One region of the Pedobacter sp. Bi27 genome, then DNA from elsewhere that is predicted to be linked to it. Evidence: riboswitches for the same ligand, from Rfam matches in the RefSeq annotation. Region 1 holds a riboswitch; the other holds the start of a gene.

Evidence for each region. A riboswitch is a leader RNA that binds a small molecule or an ion and turns the genes downstream of it on or off. The one in region 1 is predicted to bind cobalamin.
Region 2: linked by a shared signal. The riboswitch ahead of LQ227_RS15560 (TonB-dependent siderophore receptor) and the one ahead of metE (5-methyltetrahydropteroyltriglutamate--homocysteine S-methyltransferase) in region 1 are both predicted to bind cobalamin.

Annotation. Positions count from the first base shown of each region.
Region 1 is NZ_CAKKMW010000002.1:957,561-967,825, forward strand. Features, by position in the region: gene LQ227_RS09495 (class I SAM-dependent methyltransferase) at 1-138, opposite strand, end outside; gene LQ227_RS09500 (acyl-CoA thioesterase) at 199-585, opposite strand; gene metE (5-methyltetrahydropteroyltriglutamate--homocysteine S-methyltransferase) at 662-2,995, opposite strand; cobalamin riboswitch at 3,192-3,399, opposite strand; gene LQ227_RS09510 (M14 metallopeptidase family protein) at 3,525-6,221, shown strand; gene LQ227_RS09515 (DsbA family oxidoreductase) at 6,519-7,235, shown strand; gene LQ227_RS09520 (DUF3820 family protein) at 7,432-7,653, opposite strand; gene mfd (transcription-repair coupling factor) at 7,724-10,265, opposite strand, start outside.
Region 2 is NZ_CAKKMW010000004.1:392,685-402,949, forward strand. Features, by position in the region: gene LQ227_RS15520 (DUF3291 domain-containing protein) at 1-79, shown strand, start outside; gene LQ227_RS15525 (hypothetical protein) at 97-348, shown strand; gene LQ227_RS15530 (Dabb family protein) at 860-1,225, opposite strand; gene LQ227_RS15535 (YMGG-like glycine zipper-containing protein) at 1,289-1,783, opposite strand; gene LQ227_RS15540 (diphthine--ammonia ligase) at 1,912-2,637, opposite strand; gene LQ227_RS15545 (Sir2 family NAD-dependent protein deacetylase) at 2,627-3,313, opposite strand; gene LQ227_RS15550 (ABC transporter substrate-binding protein) at 3,320-4,261, opposite strand; gene LQ227_RS15555 (DUF6580 family putative transport protein) at 4,388-4,975, opposite strand; gene LQ227_RS15560 (TonB-dependent siderophore receptor) at 5,015-6,883, opposite strand; cobalamin riboswitch at 6,980-7,175, opposite strand; gene LQ227_RS15565 (serine hydrolase) at 7,260-8,507, shown strand; gene LQ227_RS15570 (sigma-54 dependent transcriptional regulator) at 8,614-10,017, shown strand; gene LQ227_RS15575 (chloride channel protein) at 10,180-10,265, opposite strand, start outside.

The DNA.
Region 1 (10,265 bases):
TGCCTCAATTGCAGAAGTAGTCATGCCGATATTATTGGCATGCATCATTTCACCTGTTTTAATGCCGTGTTCCCCTTCGGGACAACCCAATTGTTTGGCAATATTTTTTAAGTCTTCTTCAGAAAGTTGCTGTTCCATAATCAAAGTTAAAAATTAAGGCATTATGATTTTTACATCTTTTGGCCATAGCTTATAAGATTATTTAATCACTTGAACTGGCTTTTTATTTTCATCAATGGCGACGAAAGTAAAATCGCCATGAACGGCCAATTCTCTTCCTTCGGCATACATCTGTTCGATATAAATTTCTACATTAACCTTTAAACTGGTATTGCCCACATGGTTTACCTTACCGATAAGCTCTACGATTGTACCTGCTGGGATAGGTTTTTTAAAATCTATCCTGTCGCTGCTTACGGTAACCATAATCTGACGGCTAAAGCGGGTTGCGGTAATAAAAGCAACTTCGTCCATTAAATGCATGGCTGTTCCGCCGAAAAGGGTATCGTAATGGTTTGTTGTATTTGGGAAAACGGCTTTAAAAATGCTGGTTTTAGAATTTTCTATTCTTTCTTCTAGGGTCATGGGTTAAATATAGGTGCTGTAAAAAGCTTTGGCAACTTTCTAGTTATTTTTAGTAGAAAATTGCCAAAGTAAAGAATTAGTTCACCTGAAGATCTGCAGCCAAAACCGCTTCGGTTTTACGCATTTCTTTGGCAGCTTCGACCATTTCTATTAAGGCCTTTTTGGTTTCGTCCCATCCGCGGGTTTTTAGACCACAATCAGGGTTTACCCAGAGTTGCCCGGAGGGAATAACAGCCTTTGCTTTTTTGAGCAACTGAACCATTTCTTCCCTCTTCGGAACCCTTGGAGAGTGAATATCGTATACACCTGGGCCAATTTCATTTGGATATTTAAAATCGGCAAATGCGTCTAATAATTCCATTTGCGAACGTGAGGTTTCGATGGTGATTACGTCGGCATCCATATCGGCAATGTTTTGGATGATATCGTTAAATTCCGAGTAACACATGTGCGTGTGGATCTGTGTATCATCTTTCACGCCGCTCGCCGAAATTTTAAAGGCTTTAACCGCCCAGTTTAAATAGTTTTGCCAATCAGCTTTGCGCAATGGTAAACCTTCTCTAATGGCAGGCTCATCAATCTGAATGATTTTTATCCCAGCATTTTCCAGGTCGCAAACCTCATCACGGATGGCCAGGGCAATTTGGGTACAGGTTTCTGATCGTGGTTGATCATTACGTACGAACGACCATTGTAAGATGGTTACAGGACCTGTGAGCATACCTTTCATATATTTGGAGGTAAGCGACTGTGCATAGGCAGTCCATTTTACCGTCATGGGTTTCGGACGCGAAACATCACCAAAAATAATCGGTGGTTTTACACAGCGGGAGCCATAACTCTGTACCCAGCCATTTTTGGAGAAAGCAAAACCATCCAGCTGCTCACCGAAGTATTCAACCATATCGTTACGCTCAAATTCGCCATGAACCAAAACATCCAGATCGATTTCTTCCTGCCAGCTTACGGCTTTTGCGGTTTCTTTTGCAATGAGATCATCATATTCTTCAACGGTAAAAGTTCCGTTTTTAAGTTTCGCCCTCCAGCTTCTTACCTCAGCCGTTTGCGGAAATGATCCTATGGTTGTAGTGGCATAACTTGGCAGATTGAGTTCCTGTTGTTTAATTTTTCTGCCCGAAAATGGACTTAAACGTTCTGCATCCTGTTCTTTTAATCCTAAAACACGTTGTTTAACTTCAGGATTGTGGATGATTTTAGAAACTTTACGGTTAGCAATCGCGATCTTATTTTCCTCAAGTTTTTGCAGGGTAGATGCAGGGCTTTCGTTGGTGATCAGTTTTTTTAAGGTAGCTACCTCCGCAATTTTTTGTTTCGCATAAGCCAGCCACTGTTTAATTTCGGCTGAAAGGTTTTGCGCATTGGTTTCATTGTCTAAATCAACAGGTGAGTGGATTAAGGAACAAGACGGGGCGATCCACACCTTATCCAGGCCTCTTTTTTCTACAGCTTGATTAATGCTTGAAACAGATTTCTCGAAATCATTTTTCCAGATGTTTCTTCCGTCTACCAAACCTAACGAAAGGATAGTATCTTCTTTTAATGAAGCTAAAACATCCGATAATTGACCTTCAGCACGTACCAGGTCGATATGTAAAACATTTACCGGGAGTGAAGTCGTTAGTGCTAAATTATTGCCCAGGCCCTCAAAATAAGTAGCCAAAACAATTTTTAACCTTGGAAAAGCTTTTCTGATCTCTTTATAGGCATATTCGTAAGCTTTCTTGTCTTTTTCGGTAAGGTCTAAAGTCAAAAAAGGTTCATCAAACTGAACATATTCTACATCCAAAGCATCCAGGCGGGATAATATCTCGATATAAACCGGAAGGAGATTTTTGATCAGATCGATTTTTTCAAAGCCAGTTTCCTTTTCTTTTCCCAATAATAGGTAAGAAACAGGACCGATTAAAACAGGCTTTGTGGTAATACCCAATTGTTTTGCCTCGTAAAACTCATCGATAATTTTGGTAGAGAAAAGTTTAAAAGGCTGGTCTTTGTAAAACTCAGGAACAATGTAATGGTAATTGGTATCAAACCATTTGGTCATTTCCATCGCTACCACATCTAATCCCTCTTTCTGATAACCTCTTGCCATTGCAAAATAGAGATCAAGCTCTGAATTTCCTTTTTTCAGAATCACTTCGTTGTACCTTTTCGGGATCGCGCCAAAAGTTAAAGAATGATCGAGCACATGATCGTAAAAAGAAAAGTCATTCGAAGGAATGATATCAATTCCGGCTTCTTTTTGAAGGTTCCAGTTTTCGTGGCGAATGTTTTTTCCCACCTGAAGTACATTTTTGTACCCAGTTTTATCTGCCCAGTAATTTTCGCAGATTTTCTTTAATTCCCTTTGGCTACCTATTCGCGGATAGCCCAGATTTTGCGTTAGCATCTCTTTTAAAGATTAAGTAAATAAATCGTTTAAAAGCCCTTAAAGCAATATTTTATAATGTTTTTTGTTAGAAATGAAAAAGGAAAGGTAGCGCACAAGCAGCCTACTCATCAGCAAAAAGCTTAAAGCAAGCATATAAAATGGTTAATTTTATGGTGTACAATCAGACCTGACCAATTACTTTATAACGCGAAAGCACCGTCAATTCAATATAGGCAGGTCTCCTGACTTATTCCCGATCTTATCGCCTTCCCATCCCGGTAAACGGCACAGTGGCATGAATGATAAGACCGTTGTCTTTTAACAAAAAGACAGAATTTACAGTTGCGCGACAGCTCGTGATTTGCACACGATTCCCTATTAATCCCGGTTGTATTCCGGGAACCTGTATCGGTTGATGAAAAATAAAGTTAAGAACTTACATCAGGACAAATGTATGGATTAGGATTTAAAACTTGTAACAAATTTACAGCAAGCGGTTTTTGGACCTTATTCTCTACTATATTTGAGTACCTAACTAAACCTTATTATGATAAAAATCTACTTTAAAAGGCTTTGCTTTGCTTTTTTAATGGTAAATAGCTGTGCGGTGCTGGCGCAGGAAGTGCCAACGCCAAAATCGCATTTCGGTTTTGACATCGGTGACGATTATCAATTGGCCAATTATACCCAAACAGAAGCTTATTTTAAGAAACTCGCGGGAAGTTCTGACCGCATTAAACTGGTTGATATTGGCAAAACCGAAGAAGGTAGAAGTCAATATATGCTGATTGTTTCTTCACCAGAAAACCTCAAGAAATTAGACCGTTACAAGGAAATTTCGCAACAGTTGGCACATGCAGAAATTACACCTGAGCAGGCAAAAGCATTAGCCCAGGAAGGTAAAGCAGTAGTTTGGATAGATGGCGGCTTGCACGCAAACGAGGTAGTGGGTGCACATCAGCTGATCGAAACTGCTTATGAGTTTGCCTCCAGAAAAGACCCTGAAACCCTGCGTATTTTGGATAATGTAATCATTTTGTTTACCCATGCCAACCCTGATGGGCAAGAACTGGTGAGCAATTGGTATATGAGAGAGAAAGACCCAAAAAAAAGAACAACTTCAGGTTTGCCTGTTTTGTATGAAAAGTACGCAGGTCATGATAACAACCGCGATTTTTTTATGTTAAACCTTAAAGAAACGCAGAATATCGGCCGCCAGCTTTTTGTGGAATGGATTCCGCAGATTATGTATAACCACCATCAGGCTGGTCCGGCAGGAACGGTTGTAGCAGGTCCTCCCTACCGCGATCCTTTTAATTATGTTTTCGACCCAACGCTGTTAACCAGTTTAGATGCCGTTGGTGCGGCCATGCACAACCGTATGAATGTAGAAAACAAACCTGGTTATACCCAACGTGGAGGATCAGTTTACTCTACCTGGTACAATGGCGGTTTAAGAACCACCACTTATTTTCATAACATGATTGGGCTCTTGACCGAAATTATCGGAAGCCCTACACCTTCTGAAATTCCCTTAGTTCCTTCAAGATTATTACCGAACGGCGATTCGCCAAATCCGATTACCCCAAGGAAATGGTACTTTAAAAACTCGATTGGCTATTCAGTATCGTTAAACTATGCCGTTTTAAATTACGCACAACGTTATCGCGACGAATTGTTGTACAACATCTACCAGATGGGCAGAAATTCGATAGAACGTGGCAAAAAAGATACCTGGTCTTTTTCTCCTAAAAAAATAGAAGCCATTAATAATGCGGCAAAAAGTGAAAAAAATACACCCATAGCAGGCGGAGATACTGATTTTGGCCCAAGACGCCAGATCAGTATAAAAGCTTTTGATACGGTGATGAAGGCTCCTGTAAACAGAGATCCGCGCGGATATATTTTAAGCGCCGATCAGCCGGATTTTAATTCTGCCGTTAAATTTTTAAACGCCTTGATCAGAACAGGTATTGTGGTTCAAAAAGCAACTGCTTCATTTGCCGTTGCAGGAAAAAATTATCCTGCAGGAAGTTATATTGTTAAGACCGATCAGGCTTTTCGTCCGCATGTTTTAGATATGTTCGAACCCCAAGATCACCCAAATGATTTTAAATATGAAGGAGGCGCGCCAATTCCGCCATATGATGCTGCAGGATGGACGCTAGCCTATTTAATGGATGTTAAATTCGACCGGATTTTAAATGATTTTTCAGGGCCGTTTGAGAAAAATCCTTACGGAGAACTATTAAAGCCGGATAATAAATTACCTAACGGATCTAATTATGTGTTGAGTGCGGCACAAAATGATTCCTATACTGCTGTGAACGACCTTTTGAAGAATAAAATTGAAGTTTACCGGTCGACAGAAAATGGCGATTTTTATGTTTCATCAGCAGGGAAATCAATATTGGAAAAAGCAAACATCAAACTGAAAAGTGCTGCTGCACCAAAAGATAAAATTAAAATCTCTGCCGGAAGAATTGCCCTTTGGGATACCTATGGAGGTTCTATGGCCTCAGGGTGGGTGCGATTTTTAATGGAGCAATACCATTATAACGCAACAGTAATTTATCCCCAGGATATTGATGCGGGGAACCTAAAATCTAAATACGATGTAATTGTTTTTGTGGGTGGCGCAATACCATCGGTACAAGGAGGAGGGTTTGGAAACAGGTCTTTTGCGCCAATGGCAGAAGAAGTTCCTCAAGAATTTAGAAACCGTTTGGGAAGGATTACTGCAGACAAATCGATTCCAGAATTAAAGAAATTTTTAGAAGCCGGGGGTAATATTGTGACCATTGGTAGCAGTACCAATTTGGCCTATCATTTAAATTTACCGGTTCGGAATGCAATGGTTGAAATTGTAAACGGAGAGGAAAAGAGATTACCTGCTGAAAAATATTATGTTCCGGGAAGTGTTTTAAATGTTGGTGTAGATACAACTTTGCCAACAACCTGGGGCATGGAAAAGGAAGCTGACGTATATTTTGACAATAGCCCCGTTTTTAAGCTCACAGGCGATGCCATTGTGGCTGGAAAGATTAAACCTTTAATGTGGTTCGAAAATGCGACACCCTTGCGCAGCGGCTGGGCATGGGGGCAGGCTTACCTGCAAGATGGTGTAACGGCCTTTGAAGCAAAGGTTGGCAAAGGCAAACTGCTTGCTTTTGGGCCAGAAATTGCATTTAGAGCGCAAACGCACGGTACTTTTAAACTGATATTTAACCAGTTGTATAAGTAGTTATAATTGAGTTTGCCATGTTGAGCTTTCTGATCAGTCGTCATTCCCGCGTAGGCGGGAATCGTAATGCAACTTGCAAACCTACCAAGGCATTAAGATTCCCAATCAAGTTGGGAATGACGGTTCTTCGTAGCAGATCAATTTATTAAAATTTCCTTGTCATGTATATGCATTTTGTACAATAATTTATCCTCAGAATAACATTCTATGATTAATATGGAAGCCGCTATCCTAAACGATAGCGGCTTTTTACTTTGGCCTTACTATAGGCAAGTATAATCACCTTAATTTTGTGCTATGAAAGTAGAAATCTGGTCGGACGTAATGTGTCCGTTTTGCTATATCGGGAAAAGACATTTTGAGCAGGCGATAGAAAAATTGCCGTTCAAAAATGAAATTGAGGTGGATTGGAAGAGTTATCAGCTCAATCCAGCGTATCACAATACCAATAACGAATCGGTGTACGATTACCTTTCACGGAGTAAGGGAATGCCAATCGAGCAAGCTAAGCAAATGACCAAACAGGTTGTGGATATGGCAGCAAATGCTGGTTTGAAGATAGATTTTGATACAAATATTCCTGCCAATACCTTCAATGCACATCGTTTGATCCATTTGGCTGCAAAACATAATCTTCAGGATTTAGCCGAAGAAAAACTGTTTGAAGCACATTTTGTAAACAGCAAAAATATTGGTGAAACGAGTGTTTTGGTTGATCTTGCTGTAGAAATTGGCTTGGCTAAAGATGAAGCTGAATCAGTTTTGAATGGAAATGAGTTTGCTGAAGCCGTTCGTTACGATATTTATGAAAGCCAGAATTTAGGCATTAGAGGGGTTCCTTATTTTGTGATGGACCGTAAATATGGCGTTTCGGGTGCTCAGCCTGTTCAGGCTTTTACCGATGCGCTTACCCAAAGTTTTACGGAATGGAAAGCTGCTCAACCCAAAGCCACGATAACATCATTAAATAAAAATGATGATGCAGTTTGTGATGAGAATGGTTGTGAGATATAGATTTGTTTCCCGCAGATTAAGCTAATCTGCGGGGAATTTACCTCATTCGTCATGCTGAATTTATTTCAGCATCTATTAAATAGTTATGCGATTAGATCCTGAAACAAGTTCAAGAGGGCGATCGTTTTAGGTCCTTCGACTCCGCTCAGGATGACAATCACAGTTATTAGATGACCGATTTACCTCTCGAACTTAATTAACGTTGCTGATTTTTCAAGGGCGTTAACAGGTACTCTAAGCCATTTACCCGAATTTCGAACATCGTAGCCATTAAATCGCCCAGTTTGCCTTTCGGGAAGCCTTTATCCTTATACCAAAGCAAATAACTTTCGGGGATATTGCAGATCAGGTAACCTTTGTATTTTCCATAAGGCATTTGCATTTTCACTAAATCGAGCAATAAGGTTGGGTCTAACATTTTTTAAGATGGCGATGATAATAATTTTAAAACGTTAATTCAGTCAATAGACTGACTCAATTAACGTTTTTTAATCGATAAGCGCTAAAGTTTCAATTGCTTCTTCAACAGTACTTATGTTATCAAAAGCAATTCTTAAGGTATTTTTTACTTCTTTTAAATTGCACATACGCGGATGGTTCTGTGCAAAAGTTAAAATCTTGGTAAAGGTATTCGAATCGAAATAAGCAGATTGTTTATCGCTCAAGAAATACCCGCGCAAACTATTTTTCTTGAAACTAATTTTCTCGAAGCCCAATTTCTTGCCCAACCACTGCAAACGTACTACACTGAGCATGGTTTTTACCTGTGGAGGAACCGGACCGAAACGGTCGGCCAAATGTTTTTCAAAAATGGCTAATTCTGCTTCGTTATCGAGTTTAGAAAGCTCGGTATATAAATTGTAACGCTCAGTAATATTGGTGATGTATGCGTCAGGGATATACAATTCCAGATCGGTATCAACCTGTGTAAAGCCTACAAACGGACGGGCAGGTTCATTTTCGAACAGACCTTTAAACTCAGCTTCTTTTAATTCCTGGATGGCTTCATCCAAGATCTTGTGGTACATCTCAAACCCGATTTCGGCAATAAAACCACTTTGTTCGGCGCCCAATAAATTTCCACTTCCACGGATATCTAAATCGCGCATGGCCACGTTAAAGCCGCTTCCCAAGTCAGAAAATTCTTCAATGGCACTTAAACGCTTCCGGGCTTCAGAAGTTAAAGTAGATAATGGCGGTGAAAGTAAATAACAGAAGGCCTTTTTATTGCTTCTACCTACCCGGCCACGCATCTGATGCAGATCGCTCAGACCAAACATGTGCGCATGGTTAATAATGATGGTATTGGCATTCGGAATATCTAAACCTGCTTCTATAATCGTTGTGGCTACCAGAACATCTTTTTCTCCATTAATGAAATCGAGCATTACATCTTCCAGTTGATCGCCATCTAACTGCCCGTGCGCAATACCGATCCTCGCTTTTGGAACCAGTTTCTGAATCAATCCACCTAACTGCATCAGGTCATTTACACGGTTATGGATAAAGAAAACCTGTCCGCCGCGGTCCAACTCGAATTGAACGGCCTCTTGAATCAGTTTATCGTTAAAAACATGTAACTCGGTACTCACCGGTTGCCGGTTTGGTGGCGGCGTACTGATGATGGATAAATCCCTTGCCCCCATTAAAGAAAAATGCAGTGTTCTCGGAATAGGAGTCGCGGTAAGTGTTAAAGTATCAACGTTTACCCTTACAGCTTTTAACCTTTCTTTTGCAGTAACGCCAAATTTCTGCTCTTCATCAATAATCATGATGCCGAGATCCTTAAACTTTACATCCTTGCTTAGCAAACGGTGTGTGCCGATTAATATATCAACCTTACCGGCTGCGGCCTCGGCAAGGGTATCTTTAATCTGTTTACTGGTTTTAAAACGGTTAATGTAATCTACCGTAACGGGAAAATCTTTTAAACGCGACGAAAAGGTTTTAAAATGCTGTAAAGCCAAAATGGTTGTAGGAACCAGGATCGCCGCCTGTTTGCCTTCTGCTACCGCTTTAAATGCAGCACGCACAGCGATCTCTGTTTTTCCGAAGCCAACATCACCACACACTAAACGATCCATTGGATGTGGTGATTCCATATCCTTTTTCACGTCTTGGGTAGCCTTTAACTGATCGGGGGTGTCTTCGTAAATAAAAGAAGCCTCCAGTTCAGTTTGTAAATAGCTATCTGGCGAAAACGCTGTTCCAGCCTGGGTTTTCCGCAAAGCATAAAGCTTGATCAAATCGCGGGCGATATCTTTAACTTTTTTTTTAGTAGTTTTTTTTAGCTTATCCCAGGCATCGGTACCCAGCTTATTCATCTTGGGTACTCCACTCTCTTTGCCACTGTATTTGGCAATGCGGTTTAACGAGTTGATGTTTACGTAAAGCAGATCGTTATCTGCATAAATTAAACGGATCATCTCTTGCGTTTTACCATTTACCTCAACTTTTTCAAGCCCGGCATATTTGCCGATTCCATGATCAATATGGGTAACATAATCGCCTGATTTTAATTCCCGAAGATCTTTTAGGGTAATGGCCTGGCTTTTCTGATAGCCTTTTTTAAGCTTGTATTTATAGTAACGATCAAAAATCTGGTGATCGGTATAAAATGCCGTTTGGATCTGTGGATCTATAAAACCCTCGCGCAGCATGCTGTTAATTGGCGTAAACTTGGCCGTTTTATCAATATCCTCTAAAATGGCATATAAACGCTCGATCTGTTTTGGCGAATCGGTAAAAATAAAATTAACAATGCCGGCCTTTTCATTTTCCTTAAGGTTGTGAATGAGTAGGTTGAAATCTTTATTGAAGGAAGGTTGTGGCTTGGTTTCAAACTCAAAACGGTTATCCGTTTTATAAAAAAACTGCTTGCCGAATTCTATCAAAGGAAAATCCTGAAGATGATCACCCAACAATTTTTCGTCTGTAAAGGCAAACTTAGGGTCGATCCATTCTGGGTTTTGGGTTTTATCTGCTATAGATAAAGCTTTCCAGAGTTCAACGGCTTTTTTAAAGCCAGCT
Region 2 (10,265 bases), on a different contig from region 1:
GTACAAGGAAGAGTTGTTTGCCCGGTTCTCGATTATAGATAGCTGGGGCACGCTTAATGGCGTATCTGTTGAATTATAAATAAAAATATAAAATAAATGAGAGTAGTAGCAGAACTTCCGCATCCGGAATGTAAGATTACCATTTTTTCGATGAATCAAAAATACATTGTAAAGTTTGAGCAGGGTACCTTTGAGCAAAGTTATAAACTTGCAGAGCTTGACCTGAGTGGAGGTGGTGTTAACGATGTGTTTGAAATTATTGATGAAGAATTTATCCAAGCCGTAGTGGCGCGATTCAAGCTAATGCGTTCTGATTTTACCGCTGCATATAACAGGCATCAGTATTAATAACTTAACCTATGTAAGTTGCTGATTACTAGTTAATTTAATAGTTTATCGAAATTATATTTTGATTTTAAAGCCACTATTCACTACTAGCAACGTACTTAATATCAGTTTTTATTTAAGTGATTTAAGATAACTTACTGATATACTTGTTGTTAAATTTATAAACAAAATATAATTCTGAGTACTTATTTTACCAAATAAATGGGAGGTTTGAACTTTATTCATCATATAATGAACAATATCTATTGTTTTGTAACCCTAAAATAAATTCATGGTGACAAACCTCTTTCTAGGCTACTTAACTTAAAATAGATTGCTCGGCTGCGCTCGAAATGACGGATCATGGGATTGATCCTTTCGTAAATGAATCTTTAATAAAAATGCGCATAAATGAAATAATATATTCATCTGTGCGCACTTATTGCTTAAGGGTGGAAAAATCCTGAAACATGTTCAGGATGACGAGTTATGGAACGTTCCGTGTATTCCGTGTTTCAGTGGCTAAAACTTATTAAGAAATCACTGTATCGTGTACCACCACCCGGTACCAGTTATTAGAGAATTTTTCTACAGCATCTAAATGTACTTTATCTTCCTGGTAGGCATTATGGTCTGCAATGTTGGCAAAGGTAATGGTTAACGAATAGGTAAAGGAGTTATCGGTAACAGGACGCACAGGCGTACCTGCTGCTAAGCCGTAACTTAATGTTTTAATATATTTTATAGGTTTTAAACTTTCGAAGAAGTTAGTGAAATCTGCGATCTCGGTTTTGGTTAGTTGAGGTTTTAACCAGAACATTACGAAGTGTTGGATCTGTCCTTTATCTACGGTTTGGGTTTCTATCATGGTTCTTTTTTCGTTAAATATATAAATCATTTTTTTTTGCACAAAAAAAGCCCCGATGTAAATCGGGACTTTAAATATCTTTAAAAACCTTTTTTAGTTTTTAGGCTGTACACGGCCAGATTTTCTGTCTTCACCTCTACCGATTAAATAACCACCACCAGCTCCAACTAATCCACCAATAATGGCACCTCTTCCTTTTTTCTTATCAATTAAAGCACCACCAACCGCTCCGGCCGCACCACCAATAACTGCCCCTTTGGCTGCATCGCTCCAACCTTTTTTCTTAGCTGTTGGTTGCGCGCCACCATAAGCACCGCTAGAACTACCGCCTGAGCTAGCATATGATCTAGATGAGCTTGCTCTTCTTGCTGCAGCTAATTCTGCCTGGTGTTTAGCTTCTTTTTCCTGCTCCGCTTTTGCAACCTCGGCTTTTTTAAAGCTATCTAACCTTAAACTATCTTTAACTGCCTTAATAGCCAGTTGTTTTTCAGCTTGTTGTTGTTTTAATGCCGCTTCTTCTTTTGCCTTGTTATTACAAGCAAATAAAACTGAAGAACTTAATGCGATTACTACCAATATCTTTTTCATAACTCTTAATTTAATATGACGCTTGTTTAGCTACCTAACCTCGCTAAACAGGTTTCAATGGATTGTGTGATTTAGTTAATTACCAATACTAAAGAAAAAATGATGCCAAAATGTTTTAATTGGATAAATTATTCTAATAAATCTATATACCAGAAGCCAGAAAGCGCTGTGGTTGAACAAGGTGAATCCTCATTAGCAGTTGTTTTACTTGGTGCGTTATAAGTTCTGAATACCTTCTCTCCAGTAGTGAAAGTGATTTTATTCCTGAAAATTGGTCCTTCAAATGCGAAGGTATGAAACTCTCCGTTTTCGCCGCAGGGATCAATATTTGCAGGTAATTGATCAATTAAATCATGACTAATTACTTTTCCACAGAAATTTTCGAGAATTTGCTGCGTACAAACAATGATGGTTTTATAGTTCAGGTTTAGGAATTCTTCAATTAAATGTTGTGTATCTTTTTTCCAAAGCGGAAAAATAGCCTTAAGCCCAATTTCTGCTAATTTATTTTCACGATAATTACGTAAGTCCTCTAAAAAAATATCACCAAAAATAGAATGGGTAATACCCTCCTCCTTAAATTTAGAAAGATGATGCTTCATAGTACTGTCGTAGGTTTCCATATCGGGCATTTCGCCCAAACGGATCTGATACAGTGGGATACCAATGCTTTCGGCCTGTTTAATCAGTAAAGCTTCTCTAACGCCATGCATCGAAACACGGTTGTATTTTTCGGTAACTGTAGTAATCAGGTAACGAATTTCGATAGTAGGATCTTGTAAGGCATAGTGTAAGGCCAATGTACTGTCTTTACCACCGCTCCAATTAAAAATGCAAAGCTTTTTATCTGGCATTGGCTAATATTTCTTTTAATTCCGTAATGCCTTCTACAGCGTTTTTCTCAATGTTGATCACGTTTTTATAACGTTTTACATCGGGCGTTCTTGGATCGATAATGTATTTGTCGACAAAGGAAGGCACAAAATCGATTAAGCCTGCCGCCGGATAAACGGCCAATGAAGTTCCGATCAGTACAAACAAGTCTGCCTGTTTGCAAAGTTTAGCGGCTACCTCTATCATGGGTACAGCTTCGCCAAACCAAACTACATGCGGCCGAAGTTGAGAGCCCAGCTCACAAAGCTCGCCCATTTTGATTTCCGAACCAACGATTGGATAAGTTAAATCAGCTTTTCTATCTGATTGAGACTTGGTAATAACGCCATGAAGATGGGTAACTTTGGTAGAACCTGCTCTTTCATGTAAATCATCAATGTTTTGGGTAATAATTTCAATGTCGAAGTCTTTTTCCAGCTCGGCAAGCACCTGATGAGCCAGATTGGGTTTTGCGGCTAAAACCTGCCTTCTTCTTTCATTATAAAATTCTTGTACCAATTCGGGATTTCTCTCCCAAGCCTCGGGGGTAGCTACATCATAAACATTATAGCCCTCCCATAATCCATCAGAATCCCTAAATGTTTTTAACCCACTTTCGGCACTGATCCCTGCTCCTGTTAAAACAACTAATTTCATATGTGATTACACAGATTTAAATGATTTCACCGATTGACTGTGGTTGATGAATTTTTTGGCTATGTTTTCGTCTGCCTTAAATATTTCCGGATGGAACATACAGGCTAAAGCTTCTATACCTTCAACCAGCGTACCTACGCTCGGTTGGGTGAACATATCAAAATCGGCAATATAAACCTGATTATTTTGTACTGCCTCAAGATTGATCCAGCCTGATTTTGACGTTAACAGCTCCATTTCTTCCATGCTTCGTTTCATATCAAAACCACACGGTGCAATAACCAAAACCTCTGGGTTATATTTCAGGATTTTATCCCACTGTGTTACAATAGAGTCGCCACCAGGATTAGACAACATATCAACGCCACCGGCTGCTGCAATCTGAAAAGGAATCCAATGTCCGCAATTGTATATCGGTTCGATCCATTCCATTAGCATAATCCTTTTTAACGGTGCACGGTTTGCCCTAAGCTGATCTAAAATATGATCCGTTTTCTTTTGCAGCCCTGCCAGATAGTTTAACGCTACCTCTTCCTTTCCCAAAGCCCTGGCAATAGTAATGGCGCAATCGAAAACATCCTGTAAGTTATTTGGCGATAAAGGTACCAGCGTTGGCTGTTTGCTAAGCTTCATTACTGCTGTTTCGGTACAAACAGTATCGATGTTGCACACCTCGCATATATCTTGTGTGAAAACCACATCGGGTGCGATGCTTTCCAACAGTGCATCATCTACCCAATACAAACTTTTGCCTTGCGCTTTTGATGCCGAAAAGATCCGGTCTATTTCGATACTCGAATAGTTTTTGCCTTCTAATATGCAACGTACAACTTTTGGTTGATCTGCGGCCTCTTTAGGGCATTCGAATGTTACGCCATGCAGGTATTCTTGCAGGCCCATATCGTAAATCATTTTAGTGGCAGCAGGTAAAAAGGAAACAACTTTCATTAGGATGTAAAAGGTAAAATGGAATTGATGTTCTAAGTTAAAAAAAAATCCTCTTTTGAATCGAATCAAAAGAGGATTTCTATCTTGTTTTTACTTGAGTGGTGTTATACCAAACAATGGATCTTTCTACAACTCTTGTGTTTGCAGTTTTAATACCGGATATTTTGCTTTTAAGATTTCAAAAGCGCCAAAAAGCAAAGCACCATAGATTATTGTTCCTTCTAAGAATCTGATCTCGAATGGAATGGCTTTTATTAAGCAATCTATAAAACCATTTAAGTTTTGCGTATACAATGGGTTTTTATACCATGAACCGATATCACTTACAATCCAATGGATGAATACAATTACGATTGTAGATAGGAATAAGCTGGCAATATTTACCTTCTTTAATAAGAAACGACCTGCTAAAACCATTAATGCAATTGCAAGGTATGTCCAAAGTTCTTGAACTAAAAACATATCTACATACTGTTTATAGATGGTTGTATAAAGTACTAAATCGCTTAAAAACAAACTCAATAGCGGAAAAGCGAATGCTTTAAGGTGATCTTTAAAATATGTTCCTCCAAATAAAGCTACTGCTCCTATTGATGAAAAATTAGCAAACTTTAATTCATCTGAGTTGAATGTTACCAGCAAACGTAAAGCCGTTATTGCCAATATCATTAACAGCAAAATTAAAGTGCGTGGATTAAATTTTAAATGAGACATGCTATTTCTGGTTAATATTTAAACAAAGTTAAATTTTTATTAGCGGATATTAAAACTTACACCTGTATTAAAGTTGAAGCCCAAACTATTGTAACCAATAATTTCGCTGTATCTTTCGTTCAGGATGTTTTTTGCATCAAAAAATATCTTTACGCGTTTTTTTGCCAATGCATATTCGGCATAAGCATTTAACAATTTATAAGCAGGTAGATTGTCGACTGTATACGTGTTAAAATTACCATCGGTACGTTTACCGAAATAACGGTAATTTGCACTTACATATAAATTGCTCGTAGCCTGTGCACCTGCAGTAATGCCAAATGTATGTTTTGGTCTGCGGAAAAGATAGTTGGCAACGGCATTATCAACAAAGTTGAACTCATTGCCTTCAACATAAGCGTAATAGCCATTAATGTTAAACGCACTGAATTTAACTGCTGGTTCAATTTCGAAACCTTTGGTTTTCTGACTTACCTGGTTAATATATCCGTTAGGGTAAGCATAAATAATGGCGTCAGTTAAATCGCGTTTGTAACCTGCTAAACGTAAGCTAAATTTGTCGCCAGCAAAGCTAAAATTAACACCAGCTTCGTAATTCTTCGATTTTTCCGGCTTTAAATCCAAATTAGCACCAAACTGACCAAAAAGCATGTTTAAGGTAGGAACTTTAAATGCTGTTGAAACAGTTCCAAATAATTTTATCTCTTTAATGACATTGATGCTTGGGGTAATTGAGTAGGTATAGTTTTCGCCATATTGTTCATGTTTATTGTAACGTCCGCCTACTTCAAGGTTAAACACACTTAAATCGTGTAAGAATAATGATCCGTAAGCGGCAAAAATGTTGGTTTCCGGTTTATTTGTTGCTGATGATAATTTCATCACACGGTTATCGATACCCACCAATAAATCGAGTTTGTTACCCAATTTTTGGTTGTAGAATAAATCCAATAGTGATACCCTTCCTTCGTTAATGCTTGGGTACTGGCTATGCGCATCGTTTCTGGTACTTTCGAAACTATAGTTTAACGTTACTTTACCGGTTGCAAATTCGTATTTGGCATTGGTACCTGCAGCAAAGTTTTTTAGGATAGAATAATTGTTTGCATCGGTAAAAGCGCCACCATCAAACTTGTAATTACCATAATAGTACCGTACAAATGGATTTACAGAGAAATGATTATCCAGTTTGATTCCGAAATTCGCATTTAAGGCATCAGTTTTAAAGCCGTCTTTATCAAATATGGCTGTACTTCCCACTGGTGTTGCCGCTTCTGAAATTCCATCGGTTTTGGTGTGGGTATAGTTAATATTATAAGAAAAACCTTCAACACCACCGTTTAAACCAATGGTTCCTTTGTAAGTTTCGTAACTGCCTGCACTGGCCACACCATAAATGGTATTGCCTTTTGGGCCACCTTTTTTAGTGATGATATTGATTACTCCTGCAACGGCATCAGAACCATAAATGGTAGACTGACCGCCTCTTAAAATTTCGATATGATCGATCTGATCGATAGAAATCAACCTTAAATCGAATGCACCTCCGTTTCCTGATGGATCGTTTTGCACAATACCATCAATTAAAACCACGGCATAAGCACTTCCTGCACCTCTAAAAAATACCGATTTGTTTAATCCCGGATTGCTGCTTGAACCTGCTACAATAATCCCTGCCTGCTCGCTAATAAGTTCTGGCAATGATTTCCCGTTACTGCGCTCCAATACTTCACGACTGATGATCGTAACCACTTTACCTGTCTGTGATTGTTTCTGGTCATTTTTTGTTGCAGAAATTACAACATCTTTGAGCTGCAAACTGTCTTGAGTTTGAGCATTAGCCACCTGGCTAATCATTAACTGCGCTAGCCCTAAACCGGCTACAGTTAGCATTCTTTTTTTGTTCATTTGATTGTGGTTTTGCCCACAGCCAACAGATAGAAAAGGAAATGAAAATACGAAAAACGTTAAGTATCTCAATCCTAGCTTCAATCCCCGAAAGCTATGAAATTAAACGCTAAAGGCAGGTCTTCTGACTTACTCCCGGGTTTCAGGCCTTCCCATCCCGACAAGTCGGAACAGTGGCAGATTGATTGGAAATCCGTTATAGAGCTTACAGCTGCGGGACAGTTACAGATTTACACTGTATTCCCTTTTAATTCCGGGTGTAAAGCCGGAAACCAAAAGCGCTGCAAAAGTAACAAAATTAAACAACATGTAAAATGCATGATGGAAAATGGTGGTTTTAATAGAAAAAGCTAAATTAGGAATCAAATTTTTATCCATGAAAAGAATATTAATTATTACATTTTCATTAATAAGCCTATCTGTTATGGCGCAAAAAACCGATACTGTTTTTTTGAAGAAACTGATGGAATCTAGGCCTGAGCTTTTTTCTGCTGTACTTCATCATCCTGATCAAAATCAGATCCAGATTCTCTATACCCAGGTTAACCGTGATGCGAAGAATAAACCCACTTTTAAAACCTCTAGCTACAATTTAGACCCCCACCATTATTTTTATCCTGCCAGTACAGTTAAACTAGCCGCTGTAATTTTTGCCCTGGAAAAAGTAAACCGCTTAAAAAACACAGGCTTAACGGCTAAGAGCACCATGATTACTGATAGTGCCTATAGAGGGCAAACAAAGGTTTTAACAGATACAAGTGCTAAAAATGGGCTTCCATCAATAGAACATTACGTTAAAAAGATTTTGCTTACCAGTGATAATGATGCTTTTAACCGTTTATTCGAGTTTATTGGTCGTGCCGAAATTAATGAAAAACTGAAAGCTAACGGCCTACACGATAGCCGCATTTTAAACCGCCTGGCTATTGGCGATGCAGGAGAATCGGCAAAACATACCAATCCCATCAAATTTTACAATGGCGAACAATTGGTGTATGATCAACCTGCACAGTATGATTCAAAAGAATATGAATTAAAATTAAGCAATTTGGTAATGGGTACTGGATACATGGATAGTACCGACAAGCTGGTAAAAAAACCTTTCAGTTTAGCGGGGAAAAACGCTTTTGCCATTAACGATCAACAGAAATTGATGCAGAAACTGATTTTTCCTGAGGCTTTTCCGGTTAAAGAACGGTTTAACCTTACTAAAGAGGATTATAAACTCATTTATACTTATATGAGTAAGTATCCATCCGAAAGCGATTTTCCTAAATACGATCCGAAAGAATTTTGGCCAACCTATGCCAAGATGTTGTATTATGGAAGAGAACAGGTAACACCAGATCCAAATATCCGCATCTTCAATAAATATGGCGATAGCTATGGCTACATCATTGATAACGCTTATTTCGTCGATTTTAAAAATGGAATTGAATATTTCCTAACCGCGGTTGTTCATAGTAATGAGGATGGCATATTTAACGATAATAAATACGAGTATGATGCAGTTTGTTTCCCTTTCATGAAAAATCTGGGCAGAACCATTTACGAATTGGAACTAAAAAGAGCTAAAAAACATAAGCCCGATTTAAGTAAGTTTAAAATGGATTACACTTATTAAAACCTTTCTCATCTTTTAAGGTTTATTGCGTATTAATTGTATAAAAAACTATACATTAATTAAAAAATAATATATTCGCATTTCAAAATTAAAGGATACATCTCTAATGGCTAAACTATTAATAATTGATGATGAGCGTGCGATAAGGAGTACCTTACGCGAAATTCTGGAGTACGAAAATTACGATGTTGAAGATATCGATAACGGTATTGATGGCCTCGAAATGATCAAAAAAGGAAATTTCGACCTGGTACTTTGCGATATCAAGATGAATAAGATGGATGGTATGGAAGTGCTGGAACAGGCACAGATCATTAAACCCGATTTACCATTCATTATGATATCTGGTCATGGAACAGTTGAAACTGCCATTGAAGCCAGTAAAAAAGGAGCTTTTGATTTTATTTCGAAACCACCTGACTTAAACAGGTTATTAATTACGGTCCGCAATGGTTTAGACCGTGGAACTTTAGTTACCGAAACCAAGGTTTTAAAACGTAAAGCAAGTAAAACCCGAGAGATTTTAGGCGAATCGGAAAGTATTTCTAAAATTAAGGAAACCATAGAACGTGTGGCTCCTACTGAAGCCCGTGTATTAATTACGGGTGCAAATGGTAGTGGTAAAGAATTGGTAGCGCGTTGGTTACATGAAAAATCGAACCGTGCCGACAGCCCTCTAATTGAGGTCAATTGTGCTGCTATCCCATCAGAACTGATTGAAAGTGAGTTGTTTGGCCACGAGAAAGGTTCATTTACCTCTGCTGTTAAACAACGTATTGGTAAATTTGAACTGGCTAATGGTGGTACGCTATTTTTGGATGAGATTGGCGATATGAGCCTTTCTGCCCAGGCAAAAGTTTTACGTGCCTTACAAGAGCATAAAATTTCGCGTGTAGGTGGCGAAAAGGAAATTGAAGTAAATGTTCGTGTTTTAGCGGCAACCAATAAAGATTTAATGAAAGAAATCGAAGATGGTAACTTCCGTATGGATTTATACCACCGGTTAAATGTAATCAATATCCATGTTCCGCATTTAACGGAGCGTACAGATGATATTCCGGTTATTGCGCAAAACTTTTTGGAAAATATTTGCAGCGATTATGGAATGCCTGTGAAGAAAATAAATGAAGCAGGTATGGCTGCTTTAAAGGCTTTACCGTGGACAGGTAACGTACGTGAATTACATAACATGATTGAGCGATTGATTATTTTGAGTGATAAGGTAATTACAGAAAATGATGTACGTGCATTCGCTAATCCAGGCGGCGGTACAAACATTGGTGCCGCAACCAGTGCACAGATTGCCGGTGCTGGCGGTTCGAGTCTGGCTTTTTCTTTCGATTCGTTCAATAACTTTCAGGATTATAAAGATCACGCAGAGCGCGAATTTATCAAATTCAAATTGGAGAAAAACAACTGGAATGTCTCAAAAACGGCCGATGAGATCGATATCCAAAGAAGTCATTTGTATAGTAAAATTGAGAAATTCGGCTTAAAAAGAGCTGAGTAACCCCCAGCCCCTAAAGGGAGATCGACTATACTTTTTGTTATAATTTAAAGTTGAAATGAGCAGATTATCTTAATCATTTCAACTTTTTTTATTAAAGATAATTATGTTGAACTAAATGATGTACGGATGGGAGTTTGAAGTCCCCTCAAGGGGATTTAGGAGTTAGCCCATGTAATCATTCTGCCTCATCAGCAACGCCCGGTATTTATTAAAAATAGCGGTTTTAGAAACGAAACCCAAATATTGGT